Regions from separate parts of the Pinirhizobacter sp. genome, predicted to be linked through region 1. Evidence: predicted binding sites of a transcription regulator. Region 1 holds the regulator's gene; the other holds the start of a gene.
The links. Region 1 encodes FliA, which starts transcription of late flagellar genes. Its sites were predicted from a motif close to TAAAGTTTNNCNNNCNNNGGCCGATAA; they were not measured.

Region 1 (7,000 bases):
TTGGCGTGCGGGTGCACGCCGCCCACGACGCGGCAAGCCTGCGCACGGTGCTCGGCCAGTTGCGAGGCCACCACACCGTGCTGGTGGACACCGCCGGCCTTGCCGGCACCGATCCGCGCCTGCAAAGCCAGTTCGAGACGCTGAGGGCGGCGTCCGATGTGCGCGTTTGCCTGGTACTGGCGGCCAATGCCCAGGCCCAGGCCATGGAACATGCGGTACGCGCCTACCAGCCGTTGAAGCCCCAGGCGGTGATCCTGACCAAGCTCGACGAGTCCCCCCTGCTCGGTGGCGCGCTTTCTGCATTGATTCGCAGCGGGCTGCCCCTGGACTACACCACGGACGGTCAGCGTGTACCCGAAGACATCGCCACGGCGGATGCGCGAAAGCTCGTCCTCCGCGCGGCCCAACTGGTCAAGACCGGCCAGGCGGAACCCGACGATGTCCTGCTTGCCGACCGCTTCGGCGTCGCCCAACCCGCCCTGGCGTGAGCAACGGAATCCCCATGAACCTCGCAATCGGAAGTTACCTGCAGATGTCTTCGCCGCCCAGCAGCAACGACCTCGCCGTCGCCGCCCACCAGGCCGCGGGACTGGCCTTTATCGGCGACCGCCAGCCCTGCCGCACCATCGCGGTGGCCGGCGGCAAGGGCGGTGTCGGCAAGACCACCACGGCGGTGAACCTCGCCATGGCCCTGGCCATGGGTGGCCGCGACACCTTGTTGCTGGATGCCGACCTTGGCATGGCCAACGTCGACGTACTGCTGGGCCTGCAGCCCACGCGCCACCTGGGCCACCTGCTCGAAGGCAGCGCCCGGCTGGAGGAACTGATCACCGATTCACGCCACGGCCTGAAGGTGATCCCGGCCACCTCCGGCACCCGGCGCATGGCGCAACTGCCCAATGTCGAGCACGCCGCGGTGATCCGCGCCTTCGACGAGCTCACCGTCCGCCCTGAATTTCTCATCGTCGATACCGCCGCGGGCCTGTCCGACAGCGTGTCGATGTTCGCCGCCGCCGCCGACGACGTGGTGGTGGTGGTCTGCGACGAGCCGACCTCGCTCACCGACGCCTATGCCCTGATCAAGGTGCTCTCGCGCGAATTCGACGTCCCCCGTTTCCGCATCGTGGCCAACATGGTCCGTCATGCACAGGAAGGTAAACAGTTGTTCGAGAAGCTTTCCCGGGTGACCGGACGCTTCCTGGACGTGTCCCTGGACTTCATGGGGATGGTCCCCCACGACGAATACCTGCGCCAGGCGATCCGTCGCCAGGCGGCGGTCGTCGAAGCATGGCCAAGCAGCCGTTCGGCGCTCGGATTCAAGAATCTGGCACGTGCGGTCGATACATGGGGCGAACCCGAGCGTCGCGCCCAGGGTCGCATCGGCTTTTTCAGCGAGCGCCCCCGTCCGATGGGAGGGTTGCCGTCATGAGCGTCGCCACCGAATACCTGGAGGTTTCGCGTATCCCGGCGGATGAGCTGGTGCGTATCCACGCGCCGCTGGTCCGCAGGATCGCCTACCACTTGATGGGGCGCCTGCCGGCGAGTGTGGACGTGGGCGACCTGATCCAGGCCGGCATGATCGGCCTGCTCGAGGCGGCGAGGAATTTTTCGCCGACGCGCGCGGCCAGTTTTGAGACATACGCGGGCATCCGCATCCGTGGCGCCATGCTCGATGAGCTGCGCAAGACGGACTGGACGCCCCGCTCGGTCCATCGCAAGGTACGTGAAGTAGCGGAGGTGACGCGACAGATCGAGAACGAGACCGGCGCCGACGCCGACGACGCGGAAGTGATGAAGCGTCTTGGCATCGATGCGCTCGAATACAACCAGATCCTCGCCGATGCCGCGGGCGCCCGCCTGCTGTCGCTGTCGGCCCCCGAGGGTGACGAAGGCTCGGCCATCGATGTGGCCGACCCCGACGCCCAGGGTCCGGATGCGCTCTTCGAGCGCGAAGGCATGCGCGAGGCCCTGGCCGACTCGATCGACTCCCTACCCGAACGCGAAAAACTGGTCATGTCGCTCTATTACGAGCAGGAGCTGAACCTCAAGGAGGTCGGCGCCATCCTCGGCGTAAGCGAGTCGCGCGTGTGCCAGATCCACGGACAAGCCCTGATCCGCCTCCGCGCCCGCATGGGTGGCTGGCGCGAGCGGGCCTGAAAAGCCCCGACGAACAAAGAAGTAGCGCGAACGCATCGCGGAGAGACGTTTTGGACAAGAACATGAAAATCCTGGTGGTGGACGATTTCTCCACCATGCGCCGTATCGTCAGGAACCTCCTGGTCGAACTCGGCTTCACCAATACCGCCATCGCCGAGGCCGAGGACGGCGTCACCGCGCTCGCATCACTGCGCGCGGCCTCGTTCGACCTGGTGGTGACCGACTGGAACATGCCCAACATGACCGGCATCGAGCTGCTGCGCGCCATCCGCGCCGACGCCGCGCTCAAACACCTGCCGGTGTTGATGGTCACCGCCGAAAACAACCGCGACCAGATCATCGCGGCAGCGCAAAGCGGTGTGAACGGCTATGTGGTCAAGCCGTTCACCGCCGTCACGCTGAAGGAAAAACTCGACCGCATCTTCGAACGCCTCGCGGCCGCGAGCTAAGGCCAGCCATGAACACGATGATCTCCCCGTTGGGCCATGACGTGCCCCCGGCGTTGCGCGAACTGCTCGACTCAGGCGACCGCGCCGACTTCGAACAGGCCCTGGATACCCTCATCCGCAGCCGTGAGCAGCATCTTTTCCGTGCCATGGGTTGCCTTGCCCGCGACCTGCACGACGCCGTTCGCCGCCTGTCCTCGGACATATCCTCCAACGGCGAGCCCGGCAACATGGGTGACGCCCGCAAACATCTCATCGACGTGCTGGAGATGAGCGCCACCGCAGCCCATCGCAGCCTGGACTTCTCCGAACAGCTTCGCCCGCAGGTGCAGGCGCTTTCGCGCGAGGCCGACGAGTTGATGGCCGTGGACCCGGCCAGCACCGATTTCTCCGCCGCCGCTTTCGCCCTGGCTTCCCACGTCGATGAATTCGCCGTGGCCGCCGACGCGGGCCTGGGCGAGATGGTGGAAGCGCAGTCCTGGCAGGATCTTTCCGGCCAGCGCGTGCGCAAGGTTGCCGATTTCCTGGGCAAGGTCGACGCCTCGCTGCTCGAACTGGTGCGCCTGACCGGCACCCTTGCCGGCGCGGCCGCCGCGCCGGCGAACGACCGTGTCGCCCAGGACGAGGTCGATCGCATGCTCAGTGAATTCGGCTTCTAAGGAATAGAAGATGAGCGTCGAGCTGGACAGCGAGTTGGTCAATGTTTTCCTGGTCGAGGCCGGGGAGCTGTTGGACCGTCTCGGCGAACAGCTGGTGGAACTGGAAACCATGCCGGGCGACACGGAGTTGTTGAACGCGGTATTCCGTGCCTTCCACACCGTGAAGGGCGGCGCGGGATTCCTCGGTTTCGATCCGATGGTGGCGCTTTGCCATCGCGCCGAGGATCTGCTGAACCAGGCCCGTAACCACACCTTGCTCCTGAACTCAGCGCACATGGACGCGTTGCTGGAATCGCTTGACCTGCTCAACGACATGATGCGCGCCTGTGATGCGGGCGAGACCCTGCGCGAGGCACCGGCGAGCCTGTTGCGCCGCCTGGAGTCGCAGCAGGATGTCGACGCGGTAAGCGTGCCTGAGCCCGTGGCCGGGGCGGTGGCCGGCCCTTGTGCGGATCCGGTCTGCGTGGACCCGATCGACGATGAATTCGAGGCCCTGATCGCCGCCGCGCGCGTGGGCCGAGGCCACGAAGCAGCGGTCGCGCTCGTGCCAGCCAAACCGGTATCGGCCACCGGCGACGCGCCGATCGGTGACGATGAATTCGAAGCGTTGCTCGATTCCCTTTATGGCGCCGGTGGCGCACCAGGCACGGTCGAGGCCATCGCCGACGCGGCCCCTGCACCCGTGATGCCGGCCGCGAAGGCCCCGTCCAGCACCGCCATCGACGATGATGAATTTGAAGCCATGCTAGACGCCCTGCATGGCACGGGGAAAGGTCCGGGTAGTGTGGCTCCTGCCGCCGGTGCTGTTTCCCCCGCCGCGACGGCCGCGCCGGTGGATGCAGCCACGCCCGCGCGCGCTGCGGTCACCCCGGCCGCTTCCACCCCGGCTCGTTCAACCGCGACGGCCGATAGCACCGTCCGCGTCGATACCGCCCGCCTGGACGGCCTGGTCAATGCTGCCGGCGAACTGGTCCTGGTGCGCAACCGCCTTTCCATGCTGGCAGGCGGTGGCCAGGGCGAGGCGATGAACCGCGCCGTCGCCGAACTCGAACGAGTGGCAGCTGACCTGCAGAACGCGGTGCTGCGCATGCGGATGCAGCCGATCGGCAAGCTGTTCCAGCGTTTCCCGCGCATCGTGCGCGACCTTGCCCGCCAGCTGGGCAAGGACATCGAATTGAAGACCGAGGGTGAGGAAACCGATCTTGACCGCACCGTGGTCGAGGCGTTGGCCGATCCACTCATCCATCTGTTGCGCAATGCCGTCGACCACGGCATCGAGGATCCTGCCGACCGCACGCGGCTGAAGAAGCGCGCGCAGGGTACCGTGCGTCTAGCCGCAGCCCAGGTAGGCGACCGCATCATCATCACGGTGGCCGACGACGGTCGTGGCATGGACCCGGAAGTCCTGCGTCGCAAGGCGGTGGAAAAGGGTCTTCTGGACGAAGAACAGGCCGCACGCCTGGACACCACCGAATGTTTCGAACTGATTTTCCGCCCGGGGTTCTCCACCCGTGCCCAGGTGTCGGACATCTCCGGCCGCGGCGTGGGCATGGACGTGGTCAAGACCAAGATCGTCGAGCTTGGCGGCACCCTGGCGATCGATTCACTGGCCGGACGTGGCAGCGAAATCCGCCTGTCGGTCCCCCTGACCCTGGCCATCCTGCGCGTGTTGATGGTGCGCGTGGGCAACCGGCGGCTGGCGCTGCCGTTGTCCAACATCGCCGAGGTATTCGAGCTCGTGGCAGGGCAAGTGAGCGTGGTGGATGGTCGCGTCGTGGCCAGCCACCGCGGCCGTGCGCTGCCGCTATGCGATCTCGCCCAATGGGCCAACGCGCCCATCGGCGGCCGCCACGTGGTAGTGGTGCACATCGGTAGCCAGCGCGTGGGTTGCCTGGTCGACGACGTGCTGGGCCGTGAAGATGTCATGGCCAAGCCGCTGGGCAGCCTGCTGAAGGATGTCCCGGGCATTGCCGGCGCCACCATCACCGGCGATGGCGCCATCGCGCTGGTACTGGACCTTTCCTCGCTTGCCGATGGCAGCCAGTCGTGGCTGCCTGCACCGCGGGGGCTCACCTGATGAACCTGGTCAGCCTCGGCGGCACGATCCTCGCGTTCGTCGTCATCATCGTCGGGACCATCCTCAAGGGCAGCACGCTCGACGCGTTGTGGAACCCGGCAGCCTTCGTCATCGTCTTCGTCGGCACCACGGCTGCGTTGCTCGTGCAGACCTCCAGCGAAACGCTCAAGCGCGCCATGGCCATGCTGCCGTGGGTGTACCGCCCGCCTGTGGACGAAGCCCGTGAACTGGTCGGGCGTATTGTCAGCTGGAGCGAAGTGTCACGTCGCCAGGGCCTGCTGGGCCTGGAAAACGGCATCGAGCGTGAAACGGATCCGTTCGTGCGCAAGGGCCTGCAGTTACTGGTGGATGGCACCGAGCCCGACGCCATGCGCAGCGTGCTGGAAGTGGAAGTGCTCACGCGCGAACACTCCGATCTTGACGCTGCAAAGGTGTTCGAGAACGCCGGCGCCTATTCACCTACCATGGGCATCATCGGCGCGGTGATGGGCCTGATGGCCGTGATGCAGAACCTCACCGACCCGAGCAAGCTCGGCCATGGCATCGCCGCGGCATTCGTGGCCACCATCTACGGCATCGGCCTGGCAAACCTCCTGATGCTGCCGATCGCCTCCCGGTTGAAAAGCATTTCCCGCGGCCGGTCGCAGATGCGCGAGATGCTGGTGGAAGGATTGGTCTCCATTGCGCAGGGCGACAATCCGCGCCATATCGAGAGCAAGTTGCAGGGCTACCTGCCATGAAGCGCCGCCACCACGAAGAACACATCAACCACGAGCGATGGGCCATCCCCTATGGCGACCTGATCACCTTGCTGCTGGCCCTGTTCGTTGTGATGTACGCGGTCTCGGCCGTGAACGAAACCAAGTTCCGCGTCATGGCGGCATCGATCAACGAAGCCTTTCATGGCACCCCCCAGGTGATCCAGGCGCCGCGCGCGGGTGATCCTTCGGCCCAGGTGCCGTTGCCGAATAAATCACGCGTGGCCCAGGCCGCGCCCGTGGCGCGCATCGATGTGCCCATTCCGCCGCGCGACCTGCCGCTGCCGGGCCACGAGGGTGCCGCTGCCCAGGCCGGACCCACGGCCGACAACCTGCAGGCGGCAGCCGGTGCGAAGACGGGTGAAGCGGCCAACCTCGATGCCATCGCCGAGCAGGTACACAAGGCTTTGCAGCCCCTGATCGACAAGGATCTGGTGACGGTGCGGCGCACCGATGACTGGCTCGAGATCGAAGTGCGCACCGATATTCTCTTCGCCAGCGGCGCCGCGCGGCTTTCCGCGCCCGCTGAAGACGTGCTGCGCCACGTGGCTGGTATCCTCACGCCGTTCCCGAACCCGATGCGCATCGAGGGATACACCGACACCACGCCCATCGCCAGCGCGATTTTTCCGTCCAACTGGGAATTGTCCGCGGCACGTGCGGCCAGTGTGGCGCGGTTGCTTACCGGAAGCGGCATCGACCCGCACCGGGTGGGCATCATCGGCTGGGGCGAATTCCGTCCCGCAGCCGACAATGGAACCGTCGACGGCCGCAATCGCAACCGCCGCGTGTTGATCGTGGTGATGAGCGACAAGGCGGCGCCCGCGCGCTTCTACAGCGACGACGATCGCGTGGCTGGCAAGCTCGCCCAGGCGCCTGCCTCTTCACCTTCTGCGCCTCACG
Region 2 (7,000 bases), on a different contig from region 1:
CTTCGGCATGACGTTATCCAGTTGGCCGGCATGGCTGGTGGTGACCGTGGTGACATGGTGGACGATCGGACCTCCGACCCTACGCGTGGCGCTGTTGGCCGCCGGCGTGGCCTTGTCGTCAGGAGTGGTCGCCACCGCGCTGTTCTTCAAGGCAACGCACATGGTGGGCCGGCGGCCGGTGGCGCTGGCGGCAGTGGAGGCCATGCAGGCGGCGGAATTGTTGTTTGCCACGGTGCTGGGCGTTTGCTTCCTTGGTGAATCGTTCCCCCATGGCATCGCCGCGTGGGGCGCGGTAGCGATCGTGCTAGGCATCGCCGCCTTCAGCTGGATCACCGCCCGCGAAGAAGTTCCCCTGGTCGAGGGCGATCGCGGAGCCTGACCTGCGACTTTTCGCCAGGGCATGGTCGGCGCGCACGGCGGTAGCGTGGAGGCCTTGCCGGGAACCGGCGGGGAGACCACCATGCGCATCATGCTTTCCCTGGGCGAGCCCCCGCAATTCACGACATGAGCGATTCTGCGCCAAGAATCCTGGTAATCGACGATGAACCGCAGATCCGGCGGTTCCTCGACATCGGCTTGCGCGCGGAGGGCTACACCGTGATCACCGCCGCTACCGCTGAAGAAGGATTGGCCCAGGCGGCCACCCAGCAGCCGGACCTGGTAATCCTGGACATCGGCCTGCCAGATCGTGACGGCCACGAGGTATTGGCGGAGTTGCGCCAGTGGACCCAGGTACCGGTACTGATGCTGAGCGTTCGCGATGGTGAGCGCGAGAAGGTGCATGCGCTGGACCACGGTGCGAACGATTACATGACCAAGCCGTTCGGTATCCAGGAGCTGATGGCACGCCTGCGCGTGCTCCTTCGTAACCGCGGAGCGGAACCTGCCGCCCCCCCGCGCTACGATGACGGCCACCTCGTGGTGGACCTGGCTCGTCGCGAAGTGTTCCTCGATGGCAATTCGCTGGCGCTTACGCGCAAGGAGTATGCGGTGCTGGCGCACCTTTTGCGCCATGCCGGACGGGTGGTCACCCAGCAACAGTTGTTGCGGGAGATATGGGGCGCGACGCATGCGCAGGATACCCATTACCTGCGTATCGTCATGGGTCGCCTGCGGCACAAGCTCAACGACGATGCCGCCGCGCCGCGCTGGCTGAAGACTGAACCAGGCGTGGGATATCGGTTCGTGGGCGGCGCCCCGGCTTAAATTCCGGCCGGGCCGATCACGGCGATTGTGCGGGTGCCGCCAATGCCGGCTGCAACGGTGCCAGGCTGCCATCGTTGGGCAGCGGCTGCAGGCCGAGCAGGTGCATGACCAGGTCGTAGACATCCACGTTGGGGAATTCACCGATGGTCACGCCGCGGCCGAAGGACGGCCCGTTGGCGATGAACAACGCCCGCATCGATGGATCGGCATTGTCGTATCCGTGCTGGCCCAGTGACATCGGGTCCTTCCGCTTGGCCAGCGCGGCCTTGGTGGTGACCTGCCAGCCCACGTCGGGCAGGCAGACAATCGCCGGCACACGCTCGTGGTGGCCATAGTCAAAGCGTGCGGGAATATCCGCCTTTCGCCAGCAGGCCATGTGCTCGTGCGGGGCAAGCAACGCAGCTTGTGCCCTGGTGAAGTCATGCCCGGCCAGCGGGTTGAAGCTTGGCAAGGTTCCGGTGGCGACCACGTCGACGGTGGAAGGATCCACGATGTCGTCGACCAGGATCACCTGGTTGGCAGGGGTGGCGGCCATGCCGTGGTCGGACACCACAATCAGGTCGACGCTCCCCAGCAGGTTCCGTTGCCCAAGGCCGGCGATGAGGTGCGCCATAACATGGTCGGTCTCGGCGATGGCCTGGTCCACTTCTTTGGAATCAGGTCCGAACTTGTGGCCCTGGTGGTCCACCGCATCGAAGTAGAGCGTTGCAAGGCGCGGGCGTTGAGCAGGCGGGACGTCGAGCCATGCCAACAGCTGGTCGACACGCGCGTCGGGCTTCAGTTTGCCGTCCCACGGCAGGTAGTGGGTGGGCCTGATGCCTTCGATCGCCGCTTCCGAGCCTGGCCAGAACATCGTTGCCGCGCGGATGCCATGACGCTCCGCGGTGACCCATACAGGTTCGGCATCTTCCCACCAGCGTCCATCGGCGACAGCCGCGCGTTTGGCCATGGAAAAGCGGCCCAGGGCGGGATCGACCATCGTGTTGTTGACGATACCGGAATGGTCTGGAACTTTGCCGGTGACGATGGCGTAGTGGTTGGGGAAGGTCAGCGACGGGAACGACGGCTGCATGGCGGTGGCATGGACGCCGGTGGCAGCGAGCTTTTCCAAGGTGGGGCTCAAGTGCCGGTCGAGGTAGTCGGCGCGATAGCCATCGATGGACACCAGCAGCACGATGCGCTCCTTCGCCGGGGCAGGCGCTGGGGTCGGCGGCGTTGTGGCACAGCCGGAAAGCAGGGCCACGGCAAGGAGCAGGCAGGGAATATTTTTCATACGGGGCAGGGCGGGAACGGCGGAAGACCTCCCATCATGGCAAATTCCCATGACGGCTTCACGGCATGCTGCGCCATGCCTTTCCCTGGGCAGAGCGCCCCCCGCATAATCGGAAGCTTACGCATCGCGCCGAGGGCATCATGACCGCACCCACCCGCATCGACACCACCCGCATCGTCCGTGCCCCGCGCGGCACACACTTAAGCTGTCGCAGCTGGCTTACCGAGGCGCCGTTCCGCATGCTGCAGAACAACCTCGATCCGGACGTGGCGGAGAACCCTGCGGAACTGGTGGTTTATGGCGGCATTGGCCGGGCAGCGCGTAACTGGGAATGCTTCGACGCCATCCTGCGTGCCCTGCGCGAGCTGCGGGACGACGAAACCCTGCTGGTGCAATCGGGCAAGCCCGTGGGCGTGTTTCCCACCCACGGCGACGCCCCTCGCGTGCTGATCGCCAATTCCAACCTGGTGCCGGCCTGGGCCAATTGGGAACACTTCAACGAGCTCGATCGCAAGGGCTTGATGATGTATGGCCAGATGACCGCAGGTTCCTGGATCTACATCGGCTCGCAGGGCATCGTGCAGGGTACCTACGAGACCTTCGTCGAAATGGGCCGCCAGCACTACGGCGGAAGTCTTGCGGGCAAGTGGGTCCTCACCGCGGGCCTGGGCGGCATGGGTGGCGCACAGCCACTTGCGGCAAGCCTTGCCGGTGCATCGTCGCTCACCATTGAATGCCAGCAGAGCCGCATCGATTTCCGCCTGAAAACCCGTTATGTCGACGAGCAGGCCACCGATCTCGACGACGCGCTGGCGCGGATCGCGAAGTACACCGCGGCAGGTGAGGCAAAATCCGTGGCGCTGCTTGGCAACGCCGCCGACGTGTTGCCCGAGCTGGTGCGCCGCGGCGTGCGGCCGGATGCCGTCACCGACCAGACCAGCGCGCATGACCCGGTGAATGGTTACCTGCCCACTGGCTGGACGGTGGAGGAATGGTTCGAGCGGAGGAAGTCCGAGCCCGAGGCCACCCGTGACGCGGCGATGCGTTCCATGCGCACCCACGTGGAAGCCATGCTGGCCTTTCATGCCCAGGGCGTACCCACCTTCGACTATGGCAACAACATCCGCCAGATGGCCAAGAACGAGGGGCTTTCCAACGCATTCGACTTCCCCGGCTTCGTTCCGGCATTCGTGCGGCCGCTGTTCTGCCGCGGCATCGGACCATTCCGCTGGGTGGCGCTCTCAGGCGATCCGGAAGACATCTACAAGACCGACGCCAAGGTCAAGGAACTGATCCCCGACGACACCAACCTGCATCGCTGGCTGGACATGGCCCGCGAACGCATCAGCTTCCAGGGCCTGCCCGCGCGCATCTGCTGGGTGGGCCTGGGTGTCCGCCACAAGCTTGGCCTTGCCTTCAACGAGATGGTTCGCAACGGTGAACTGAAAGCGCCCGTGGTGATTGGTCGTGACCACCTTGATTCAGGTTCCGTTGCCAGCCCCAACCGCGAGACCGAAGCCATGCGCGATGGCAGCGACGCGGTAAGCGACTGGCCGCTGCTGAACGCCATGCTTAACGTGGCCGGTGGCGCAACCTGGGTAAGCCTGCATCACGGCGGTGGCGTGGGCATGGGTTACAGCCAGCACTCAGGCGTGGTGATTGTCTGCGACGGTACCGCCGATGCCGACCGCCGCATCGCGCGCGTGCTGTGGAACGATCCCGGCACTGGCGTGATGCGCCACGCCGATGCGGGATATCCCGATGCCATTGCCTGCGCGAGGGAGCAGGGGCTTAACCTGCCGATGACCTGAGATTCGTGGCTGTCACCGTGACGCGGTCGCCTGCGTCCAGTCACGGTATAGCGCCGGATACAGTTTCTTCAGGTTGGCCACCTTCGGCGCATCGTTGATCACGATGTACATGCTGTCGGGGTGAAGCCGTGCGTAGTCCTGGTGGTAGCTCTCGGCCGGGTAGAAGGCCTTCAGTGGCTGCACCTGGGTCACGATCGGCGCGTCGAACACCTTGGCCTTGTCCAGCTGCGCGATGTACGCGGATGCCTCGCGCTGCTGGCCGGCTGACGTGGTGAATACGACCGAGCGGTACTGCGTGCCGGAATCAGGGCCCTGGCGATCTTTCTCGGTGGGGTCGAGCCCCACGGAGAAGAACACCTTCAACAGGGTGCCGTAGCTCACCTGTTTTGGGTCGTACACCACGCGGACGGACTCCGCGTGGCCGGTGTCACCGTCGCTGACTTCGTCGTAGTGAGCGGTTTTAGCCTCGCCACCGGAATAGCCGGTGGTCGCCGATTTCACTCCCTTGGTGTGTTCGAAGACGGCCTCGATACCCCAGAAGCAGCCGCCTGCGAACACGGCCACCTCATCGCCGCCGGCGGCGGTCGTAGATGAAGCGACGGGATCGGGCAGGGCGAGACCTTCGGTGTGTGCGTAGGCGAAGCCAGCACAGGTGGCGGCAATGGCCAGGGCGGCGACCAGGGGAAGACGACGGATCATGGGAGACAACCTCGCTGCATGGGCCGGAAGGGCCCTGCCAAGAAGACCGGTGAATGGCCCGATTCCATACAGCCCTATCAAGTTAGCGGGGGCCATGTCGATAATGATCTGTAGCCTGCTGTCGACGAGAAGCCTTCGCGGCGCCAGATACATCGGGGTCATTCGCTAACCTGTTGATGGCGCGGCGATTATGGCAATGGCTGGCATTGGGGTGAGACGTGGCCTACGAACTGGTCGAACGCAGGGTGGACGTGGGGAACCTGGAGATCGGCATGTTCGTGTGCCGGCTTGACCGGCCATGGGACGGCACCCCCTTTCCCCTGCAGGGCATCGAGATCGGATCGCCTGACGATATCGAGAGCCTCGCGACATGGTGCGAGTTCGTCTACGTCGATGCACAGCGTCGGGTGGCGGCCGATACCCGCCTGCAGTCGTTGCGCAAGCGGATCCAGAGCGGCAACCGCTTCCAGCGCGCGGTGGTATACGCCGACACGGCAACATTCGACGAAGAGGCGCCACGCGCCCGGGAAGCCTTCGACAATGCCACGCAGTCGATCGGCAAGATCATGCAGGACATTGCCGATACCGGCGTGATCTCGCCGGAGGACGTCGACCGCGCGGTCCGCCCCCTGGTGGAAAGCATATTGCGCTCCAGCGATGCCTTCTTCTGGATCGACGCCCTGCGCCGGCGCGATAGCTACATCTATAACCATGCGATCGGCTGCAGTGCCCTGGCTGCATCTTTCGGCCGTCACATGGGCTTCGCCGAGGAGACCATCGTCAGCATGGCTGCAGGCGGCCTGTTGCTGGACGTTGGCAAGTCGCAGCTGCCGGAGGAATTGTTCGCAAGGCAAGGACCGCTCGAATACGACGAAATGATGCTGGTGCGCACCCACGTGGCCGAAGGGATGGATATCCTCGACCGGTCAGCCATGCTCGACAGTGAAGTGCGCGACATGGTCCGCACGCACCATGAGCGCGTTGACGGCAGCGGTTATCCCGATGGCCTGGCCGGCACGGCCATTCCGCTGGCCGGTCGCATGGGCGCGATCATCGACACTTACCACGCGATGTGCTCCTCGCGGCCACACGCCGCGGCGCTCTCACGCCACCAGGCCCTGCGTCGCATCTACAGTGCGCGAGAGACAGAGTTCCAGGGCGAACTGGTGGAGCAGTTCCAGGCCTGCCTGGGCGTGTATCCCACGGGGTCCCTGGTGGAACTCAACAGTGGCGAAGTGGCCATCGTGATGGTGCAGAACCAGTCCCGTCGCCTGCAGCCGAAGGTGGTGATCCTTACCGACCGTACCAAGTCGCCCACCGCGGACTTCATCGTGGTCGACCTTATCGCAGAGACGGGTGAGGATCGTCGCGAAGTCATCCGAACGCTGCCGGTGGGTGCTTACGGCATTGATCCTGCGGACTATTTCCTGTCATGACACCGCGGGCCAACCTGTTCAGTGCGATCCAGGTGATGCTGGACAGGCAGGCCGAGGACGCGATCTGCGGCGTACTGGTGCTGCGGCTGCGCGGCATGCGCGAGGCGCAGCTGCGCCACGGCTACGACTTCGGCAATCAGATCATGCGCGCGGCGTACGCGCGCATCGAGCGGCTGTTGCGCCACGTGGACAGGGTGTTCGAAGCAGGCGAGGATACCTTCATCGCGGTACTCCCGGCGTTGCGTAACCCTACGCATGCCTTGCTTGCGGCCACGCGGCTTATGAGTGCCTTCGAAGAACCCCTCGCCTGCCCAGGCCGCCCGTGGATCGGTCGAGCGGTGGTGGGTGCTGCCCTTTACGCTGAACACGGTGTGGATGCCGAGCTGCTGTGCCGCCGGGCCGAGATGGCCCATGACGAAGCCATACGCACCGGCGAACCGTTCGCCATGTACGAGACCGAAGGCACCCGGATCGAGATCCTCTACGGTGAACTTCGCGACGACATCGAAGCCAATCGCCTGGAGGTCTACTTCCAGCCCCAGGTACATTGCGAAAGTGGAAAGGTTGCCCGCGTC

Region 2: a site for FliA is predicted at 5,067-5,093, ahead of VGM61_RS15265 (HD-GYP domain-containing protein). Genes of this name have one in related genera too.

The regions. Positions count from the first base shown of each region.
Region 1 covers NZ_DASYDG010000010.1:36,510-43,509, reverse strand. Annotated here, with positions in the region: gene flhF (flagellar biosynthesis protein FlhF) at 1-488, shown strand, start outside; gene VGM61_RS03105 (MinD/ParA family ATP-binding protein) at 599-1,429, shown strand; gene VGM61_RS03100 (RNA polymerase sigma factor FliA) at 1,426-2,157, shown strand; gene cheY (chemotaxis response regulator CheY) at 2,208-2,606, shown strand; gene VGM61_RS03090 (protein phosphatase CheZ) at 2,615-3,262, shown strand; gene VGM61_RS03085 (chemotaxis protein CheA) at 3,273-5,339, shown strand; gene VGM61_RS03080 (flagellar motor protein) at 5,339-6,079, shown strand; gene motD (flagellar motor protein MotD) at 6,076-7,000, shown strand, end outside.
Region 2 covers NZ_DASYDG010000045.1:3,548-10,547, reverse strand. Annotated here, with positions in the region: gene VGM61_RS15290 (multidrug resistance efflux transporter family protein) at 1-379, shown strand, start outside; gene VGM61_RS15285 (response regulator transcription factor) at 505-1,206, shown strand; gene VGM61_RS15280 (ectonucleotide pyrophosphatase/phosphodiesterase) at 1,223-2,479, opposite strand; gene hutU (urocanate hydratase) at 2,620-4,290, shown strand; gene msrA (peptide-methionine (S)-S-oxide reductase MsrA) at 4,303-4,989, opposite strand; gene VGM61_RS15265 (HD-GYP domain-containing protein) at 5,208-6,425, shown strand; gene VGM61_RS15260 (GGDEF domain-containing phosphodiesterase) at 6,422-7,000, shown strand, end outside.